DNA from 2 places in the Pseudomonas sp. PGPR N4 genome. Region 2 is predicted to be linked to the other one. Evidence: predicted binding sites of a transcription regulator. Region 2 holds the regulator's gene; the other holds the start of a gene.
The links. Region 2 encodes FliA, which starts transcription of late flagellar genes. Its sites were predicted from a motif close to CTAAAGTTTNNNNNNNNNNNGCCGNTAA; they were not measured.
Positions count from the first base shown of each region.

Region 1: a site for FliA is predicted at 1,994-2,021, ahead of AC58X1_RS02530 (methyl-accepting chemotaxis protein). Genes of this name have one in related genera too.

Region 1 is NZ_JCAUKV010000001.1:564,806-569,154, reverse strand. Features, by position in the region: gene AC58X1_RS02535 (cystathionine gamma-synthase family protein) at 1-197, opposite strand, end outside; gene AC58X1_RS02530 (methyl-accepting chemotaxis protein) at 328-1,950, opposite strand; gene AC58X1_RS02525 (DUF2256 domain-containing protein) at 2,071-2,235, opposite strand; gene AC58X1_RS02520 (cryptochrome/photolyase family protein) at 2,232-3,776, opposite strand; gene AC58X1_RS02515 (DUF6482 family protein) at 3,770-4,075, opposite strand; gene AC58X1_RS02510 (TIGR02450 family Trp-rich protein) at 4,211-4,349, shown strand, end outside.
Region 2 is NZ_JCAUKV010000006.1:247,891-252,239, reverse strand. Features, by position in the region: gene flhF (flagellar biosynthesis GTPase FlhF) at 1-1,166, shown strand, start outside; gene fleN (flagellar synthesis regulator FleN) at 1,259-2,092, shown strand; gene fliA (RNA polymerase sigma factor FliA) at 2,089-2,829, shown strand; gene AC58X1_RS21255 (chemotaxis response regulator CheY) at 2,934-3,308, shown strand; gene AC58X1_RS21250 (protein phosphatase CheZ) at 3,327-4,115, shown strand; gene AC58X1_RS21245 (chemotaxis protein CheA) at 4,128-4,349, shown strand, end outside.

The sequences.
Region 1 (4,349 bases), on a different contig from region 2:
CTCATGCGGCTGTAGATAAACCCAGGCTGATTGCCCAGCGCCACGTCATACCAGGTATCGATATCGTCGTAGCCATAGGCGGCGCTGGCCACGATCGGTGTCTGGGTAGCGTTGTAAGGGTGGCTGACCTGCTCGCCGCCCCACACTACGCGGGTGCCGGCGCCGACCTTGGCGTCGAGGGTTTTCTTGTTGTTCATAGCCAGTCTCGCATCAAGGGAGCACGTTGGTGCTCCGTTTGGGTATGCGAGGACTATAGGGAAGGCCAGCAGCGCTGAAAAACGATGTAATGCTGGCCTGAGGGCGGTTTATTTTAATGGCTGGAGTGTTTCACAGCTGAAAGCGTTTCATCATCCCGTTCAAACCAATCGACAGGTTGGCCAGTTCCTGGCTGGCTGCGCTGATCTGGTCGGCGCCTTCCGAGGTCTGCAGGGCCAGATCGCGGATGTTCAGCAGGTTGCGATCAACCTCGCGCGCGACTTGCGCCTGCTCTTCGGTGGCGCTGGCCACTACCAGGTTGCGCTCGTGGATGGTCGAGGCGCCGTTGGTGATCTCATCCAGCGCCTCGCCGGCCAACTGCGCCACTTCGAGGGTATGCGCAACCTGCTGACTGTTGCTGAGCATCGAGTCGACCACCCGCGCGGTGCCGGTGCGGATGGCATTGACCATTTCCTCGATCTCCAGCGTCGAGCTTTGGGTACGCGCCGCGAGCGCTCTGACTTCATCGGCTACGACCGCAAAGCCTCGGCCAGCCTCACCGGCCCGTGCGGCTTCGATGGCCGCATTGAGCGCCAGCAGATTGGTTTGCCCGGCAATCGCACCGATCACATCCAGCACCTTGCCCACCTCCTGCGACTGCACCGACAACGCCTCGATCTGCGCCGAGGCCTCCTGCACGTCATGGCGCATCTTGCCAATCGAGCGAATGGCTTCGGCTACCCGCTCGCGCCCGCGCTGGGCCGCTTCTTCGGACTCGCGTGAAATGCTCGAGGTGCTGACGGTGTTGCGCGCCACCTCTTCCACCGCCACGCTCATCTCGGTAACTGCCGTAGCGGCTTGCTGGATCTCGTCGGTTTGCCGGCTGAGGTCAGTGGAGGTCTGCCGAGTGATCGCCGACATCTGTTCACTGGCTGCTGCCAGTTGCTGGGACGAGTCACCGATCAAGCGCAGCGCATCCTTGAGGCTGGCCTGCATGGCCGCCAGTGCACGCATCAACTGGCTGGCTTCATCGTTGCCGCTAGCCACCACCGCCTGCGACAGGTCACCGGCGGCGATGTCCTGGGCCACGGCAATCGCCGCACGTAGCGGGCTGACAATGCTGCGGGTGAGCAGCCAGGCCAGGCTGATTGTCAGGAGCAGTACTAGGCCGACCACGCTCGCAGTCAGCCACAAGGCGCGCTGATAGTCCTCGCGGGCCTCGGCGGTATGTGCGGCGGCCGCCTCGCTGCTGAGCTTGACCAGGCTGTCATACAGCTCTCCGGTGCGGGTGGAGATATCCTGCATGGTGCCGCTGAGCATGCCCTGCATCGGCTCCAGCCGATTCTGATCGGACAAGACCTTGTACTGGTCGAGCAGTACCCGATATTGGCTGATCAATTGCTGCATCTCGGCAAACACCGGCTTGGCCTGCGCCGGCATCACCGCGCTGTAGCCCTGCAGACCCTTGTCCAGCAGGCCTTTGAGCTCCTCCAGGCGCGCCAGGGTGGGCGCCAGTTGTGCAGGCTGACGGGCGATGGCCATGCGCATGGTGATGATACGCAGCCCCAGCATGTGGCTGCGCACTTCGCCAAGGTAGCGCGTGCCGACGTTGGTCACCTGTTCGGTGTACACCACCGCTTCGCGCATGGTGGAGATCTTGTTGATGGAAAACACGCCGAGGATCACCACCAGTGCGGCGATCAGGCTGAAACTCAAGTAAGAGCGAGTGGCAATATTCAAGTGGCGCAAGGACATGGCTAGACTTCCGAATGCGAAGGGTGAGCTGCACTACCCATTACGTTCGGCGCCTTTTAGCCAAAATTGAGCGCTCAAAAGCGGATCATGCTCGATAATCGAACAGTTCCAGCGTGGCGCTCAGCAATCCGCCTGAGTGTCCTCGCCCGGGGCACTGCGCCGCGCTCGGCGGCAGCGCTCAGAGCAATATTTCACCTCATCCCAGCACCGCTCCCAGCGCTTGCGCCAGCTGAACGGCAAGCCGCAGACCGGGCAGACCTTTTGCGGCAGATGGGCTTTTTTCAAAGCGTTTCTCCTGCGTCGAGCCTGGCCAGCAGCGTCTCAGCACGCTGCCAAAGCGCTTCTCGGCGTTGCGGGTCCATCCCGGCCAGGCCGCGATAGACCTGCGCCAGCCGCGGGTTGAGCGCCAGTTGCTGTTCATGGCGCATGAGGAAGTGCCAATACAGCGAGTTGAACGGACAAGCCTGCTCGCCCAGCGACTGCTCGACCTGATAAACGCAGTTGCCACAGTGGTCGGACATCCGCTGGATATAGCGGCCGCTGGCGCAATAGGGTTTGGAGCCCAGGTAGCCGCCGTCGGCATGCATGACCATGCCCAGCGTGTTGGGCAACTCGACCCACTCGAAGGCGTCCAGATATACCGCCAGGTACCACTCGCAGATCTGCGCCGGGGCGATGCCGGCGAGCAAGGCAAAGTTGCCGGTGATCATCAGCCGTTGAATATGGTGTGCGTAGCCCAGCTCGAGGGTCTGCCCGATCGCCTGAGCCATGCAGCGCATGCCGGTGTTACCGGTCCAATAGAACTCGGGCAGCGGACGCTGGTTGCCAAAGGTATTGAGCTCGGCGTACTCCGGCATGCGCAGCCAATAGATGCCATGCACGTACTCGCGCCAGCCGATCAGTTGGCGGATGTAGCCTTCGGCCGCGTTCAGCGGCACGCGGCCCTGGCGGTAAGCGGTTTCGACATCGCTGCACAGCTGGCGCAAATCCAGCAGGCCGATGTTCAGCGCCGCGCTGATGCGTGAATGGAACAGAAACGGCTCACCTTCAGCCATGGCGTCCTGATAATCACCGAAGGCGGCCAGGCCGAAGTCGAGAAAGTGCTGCCAGAGCCCCTGCGCCTGGGCATGATCGACTGGGTAGTCGAAGCCGTCGACCTTGCCGTAGTGGCTGGCAAAGCGCTCGCGCACCAGCGCCACCACCGCTTGGGTGATCGCGTCTTGGCTGAACCGCGCCGGGAACGCCCCGCGCAGAGTGCGTGGCAGGCTCTTGCGGTTGTCGCGGTCAAAGTTCCAGGCGCCGCCCAGCGGGCTGCCATCGTCTTCGAGCAGCAGCCGGCAGCGCTTGCGCATCGACCGATAGAATTGCTCCATCCGCAGCTGCTCGCGGCCTGCCGCCCAGCCGGCGAAGGCCTGGCGCGAGCAGAGAAAGCGCCGGTCAGGGTGCCACACCTGAGCCACCGGGCAACTGCGTAACGCTTGCTCAAGGCGCCACTCGCCGCATTCGGTGAAGTGCACTTCGCTTGCACCAAGCTCGGCCTGCCAGCGTTGGACTTCGCCGGGCAGGCTATGGGTATTGCTGGAAGCATCGAGTTCAACATAAATCACTTGCCAACCATGCTCACGTAAAGCTTTAGCAAAGTGTCGCATCGCACTGAAAATCATGATTATTTTTTGCGGATGATGCGGCACGTAGCTCGCCTCGTCCTGCACTTCAGCCAGCAGCAGGATGTCACGCTGCGGGTCCAGTGCCTGGATCGAACTCAGGTCGAATGACAGCTGGTCACCGAGTATCAGGCCCAGTCGCGGAGTACTTGCGGCTACCACGTCTGCTCCAGTGACAATGGCAGGCGCAATGGCTCGATCTGGCCTTCGCGCTGGCCGCACATCTCATCGTGGACTACATGCTGGACGAGCACACAGCGCATTGCCGGGAAGCCCGCGAGCAAACTGCGCAAGTGCGTCGACGAGCGCAGGTGCATCGGCCTGCCGCCCTCACCGGCCAAAGTCTGCAGGCCTGTTGCGGTACGCACCCTGAGCAGGTAAATGCCGCCCTCCAGGGACAGCAGCTCAAGCTCGTCGACTGAATCCGCATCAGCAAGACTGCGCAACTGCTGCAAGGTGATCGAGGTAGTACGGGTAGCGTCGGTCATGTGGGAGCTCCCTGTGACAAAATGGCGATTCTTGTACAATCCGCAATGCGTGTATAAGTCTATAGCCTAGACGCAAAGATATCAGCAGCCACCGCGCATGGAGCTCTTATGAACAGGTTCAACCCCCGCAAACTGGCGCTGTCGAAATGGACAGCACGCGCGCCGCAAAACCGCGAGAAGCACTTCATCGTCACACAATTGCTGTGTGATGACGAAGGCACGCCGCTGCAAGTCGAGCTGCAGGCGG
Region 2 (4,349 bases):
CGGCGCTGGCGCCGCGGGTGCCCAACCCTGAGCTTGAAGACGAGCTGCGCAAGACCCAGTCGCGCATCGCTACCGCCCAGGCCGAACTGAGCAGCCGCAGCGATGCCGATGACGGCAACCGTCAGTTGTTTGCCGGCCTCTCGCTGACCGCTTCCGAGCCCTTGGTCGAGCCGCACGTCGAGCAGCCCGCCGCCCCGGCTGCGCCGGCAGTGGCGCCGGTTGATCCGCGCCTGTTCGATGCCATGCGCTCGGAGCTGTCCGGCCTGCGTGAACTGCTCGAAGTACAGCTCGGCTCGCTTGCCTGGAGCCAGTTGCAGGGCAGCAAACCGCTGCAGGCCAACCTCTGGCGGCGCCTGCAGCGTGTTGGCCTGACCGGTGCGCTGGCCCGTGAACTGCTCGACCTGACCGGCGAAATCGACGAGCCGCGGCAAGCCTGGCGGATGATCCTCGCGCACCTGGCGCGAATGATCGATGTACCCGAGATCGAACCGATCGAGGAGGGCGGAGTAATTGCCATGGTTGGCCCGGCCGGCATGGGCAAGACCACCACCCTGGCCAAGCTGGCAGCGCGTTATGTGCTCAAGTACGGCGCGCAGAACCTGGCGCTGGTGAGCATGGACAGCTTCCGTATCGGCGCTCAGGAGCAACTCAAGACCCTGGGCCGCATCCTCAACGTGTCGGTGACCTACGTCGACCCGGGCGAGTCCCTCGCTCAGGCCCTGGAGCCGCTGCTGCGCAAGCGTGTGGTGCTGATCGATACCGCCGGCCTGCAGGCCAGTGATCCGGCCCTGCGCATGCAGCTGGAGACGCTCGCCGGGCGTGGTATCGCTTCGAAGAATTATCTGGTCCTGGCAACCACCAGCCAGAAACAGGTGCTGACCGCCGCCTATCACAGCTACAAGCGCTGTGGCCTGGCTGGCTGCATCCTGACCAAGCTTGATGAAACCGCTTGTCTCGGTGAAGTACTGAGCCTGGCGATCAGTCATGAACTGCCCGTGGCCTATCTTACCGACGGCCCGCGTATTCCTGACGACCTGCACCTGCCGCGCAAGCACCAACTGGTCAGCCGCGCCGTCAGCGTGCAAATGCAGGAAGACCCCAGCGAAGAGGCCATGGCCGATATGTTCGCTGATCTGTACCACAACTCCGGCAAACGCGTGGGTTGAAGATGAACACAATGCAAAGTACCTACAGCAAGGGCTTTAATCACAGCCCTCCATGTGGCCTCGGTTCAAGCGCGACAAGGTAAAGAACAAATATGGGTAGCATGCATCCCGTACAGGTTATCGCCGTGACCGGTGGCAAAGGTGGCGTCGGCAAGACCAACGTTTCAGTCAACCTGTCCCTGGCGTTGGCCGAACTCGGCCGCCGGGTCATGTTGCTGGACGCCGATCTGGGTCTGGCCAACGTCGACGTGCTGCTGGGGCTGACGCCCAAGCACACCCTGGCCGACGTCATCGAAGGCCGCTGCGAGTTGCGCGACGTGCTCTTGCAGGGGCCTGGCGGGGTACGCATCGTGCCGGCCGCCTCGGGCACCCAGAGCATGGTCCATCTGCAGCCGGCGCAACACGCCGGGCTGATCCAGGCCTTCAGCGAGATTGGCGACAACCTCGACGTGCTGGTCATCGACACCGCTGCCGGTATCGGCGATTCGGTGGTGAGCTTTGTCCGCGCCGCGCAGGAAGTGCTGCTGGTGGTGTGCGACGAGCCGACCTCGATCACCGACGCCTACGCGCTGATCAAACTGCTCAATCGCGACTATGGCATGAACCGTTTCCGCGTCCTTGCCAACATGGCCCAGAGCCCGCAGGAAGGGCGCAACCTGTTCGCCAAGTTGACCAAGGTCACGGACCGCTTCCTTGACGTCGCCCTACAATACGTCGGCGCCGTGCCGTACGACGAATGCGTGCGCAAGGCGGTGCAGAAGCAGCGTGCAGTTTACGAAGCCTTCCCTCGCTCCAAGTGTGCGCTGGCGTTCAAGGCCATCGCGCAGAAGGTCGATAGCTGGCCGCTGCCTGCCAACCCTCGTGGGCATCTGGAGTTCTTCGTCGAGCGCCTGGTGCAGCCCACCAGTGCGGGACCAGTGCTATGAGTGCAAGCGGTTTTCAGATGTACAGCAAGGCTTCCAAGGACGCCCAGTACGAGTTGGTCGAGCGTTACGCGCCGCTGGTCAAGCGCATCGCATACCACCTGCTGGCGCGCTTGCCGGCCAACGTGCAGGTCGAGGACCTGATCCAGGCCGGCATGATCGGCCTGCTCGAAGTGTCCAACAAATACGATGCCAGCAAGGGCGCCAGCTTTGAAACCTACGCCGGTATCCGCATCCGTGGCGCCATGCTCGACGAGGTCCGCAAGGGTGACTGGGCGCCACGTTCGGTGCACCGCAATACCCGTATGGTCAGCGACGCGATGCGCGCTGTTGAAGCAAGAACCGGTCGCGACGCTAAAGATCACGAGGTTGCTGCCGAACTCCAATTAGGTCTCGATGATTATTACGGGATTCTGAACGATACCCTGGGCAGCCGACTGTTCAGTTTTGACGACCTGTTGCAGGACGGCGAACATGAAGGTCTGCACGAGGATGGCGCCAGTGCGCAGGTCGAACCGTCGCGTGATCTGGAAGAAGAACGCTTCCAGACGGCGTTGACCGATGCGATCGCCAACCTGCCGGAACGCGAGCGGTTGGTGCTGGCGCTGTACTACGACGAAGAGCTCAACCTCAAAGAAATCGGTGAGGTGCTGGGGGTCAGCGAGTCGCGTGTCAGCCAGCTGCACAGCCAATGCGCGGCACGTCTGCGCAGCCGGCTGGGTGAATGGCGAGCGCGTTGAAACCGGGGTCGCTGCAGTCGTTTTGACGGTGTACCGAATTGATTGAATGCGCGCTCGGGGCCGAGCGCGTTTAAGACTGCTTGGAGGTCTAATTGAACAAAGACATGAAAATCCTCATCGTTGACGACTTTTCGACGATGCGGCGGATCATCAAGAACCTCTTGCGTGATCTGGGCTTCACCAATACCCAGGAAGCCGACGATGGCCTGACCGCCATGCCGATGCTCGAAAGCGGCCACTTTGACTTCCTCGTCACCGACTGGAACATGCCCGGCATGTCCGGCATCGACCTGCTGCGCAAAGTGCGTGCCGATGAGCGTCTCAAGCATCTGCCGGTGCTGATGGTAACTGCCGAAGCCAAGCGTGATCAGATCATCGAAGCGGCCCAGGCCGGCGTCAATGGTTACGTGGTCAAGCCGTTCACCGCCCAGGTGCTCAAAGAGAAGATCGAAAAGATCTTCGAACGCGTGAATAGCTAAATCACGCCAGGGGGCGCCATGGACTCTAACAACAACTCTTTGGGTGAGTTTGAAAACACCCTGAAGAAGCACGCTCAGGAACTGGTCGAGAGCCTTGAGCGCGGCCGGTTTGGCGATGCGGTGCAGCTGATTCATCAGCTCAACCAGACACGCGACCGTGGCCTGTACCAGGAAGTCGGCAAACTGACCCGCGAGCTGCACAGTGCGATCGTCAGTTTCCAGATCGACCCGGCAATGCCGCAGGCCGAGGAAGTCTCGCAGATCACCGATGCCACCGAGCGTTTGTCCTACGTGGTCAAGCTGACCGAGGGTGCCGCCAACCGCACCATGGACCTGGTCGAAGCGAGCACCCCGGTACTCAACGACCTGGCCGGTGAGGCCCAGGCGCTGAGCACTGACTGGCAGCGCTTCATGCGCCGTGAAGTGGCCGCGCCGGAGTTTCGCGATCTGGTCAAACGAGTCGACAGTTTCCTGACGCACAGTGCCGAGGGCAACCGCAAGGTGTCCGGGCACCTCAATGACATCTTGCTGGCTCAGGACTATCAGGACCTGACCGGCCAGGTGATCAAACGCGTCACCGCGTTGGTCACCGAAGTCGAAAGCAATCTGCTCAAGCTCGTGCTGATGGCCAGTCAAGTCGACCGCTTTGCCGGTATCGAACATGACCACGATCAGTTGCGTGCTGAAAAAGATCAAGAAAAACATCCGACTCGGGGTGAAGGTCCGCAGATTCATGCCGATAAGCGTGAAGACGTTGTGTCCGGTCAGGACGATGTCGACGATCTGCTGTCCAGCCTTGGTTTTTAGGGAGCACGTTTAATGAGCTTCGGCGCCGATGAAGAAATCCTTCAGGATTTCCTGGTAGAAGCCGGGGAAATTCTTGAGTTGTTGTCCGAGCAATTGGTCGAGCTGGAAAGCCGACCGGATGATGCCGACCTGCTCAATGCGATTTTCCGCGGTTTTCACACTGTAAAAGGGGGCGCCGGCTTCCTCCAGCTCAATGAGCTGGTGGAGTGCTGCCACATTGCCGAGAACGTCTTC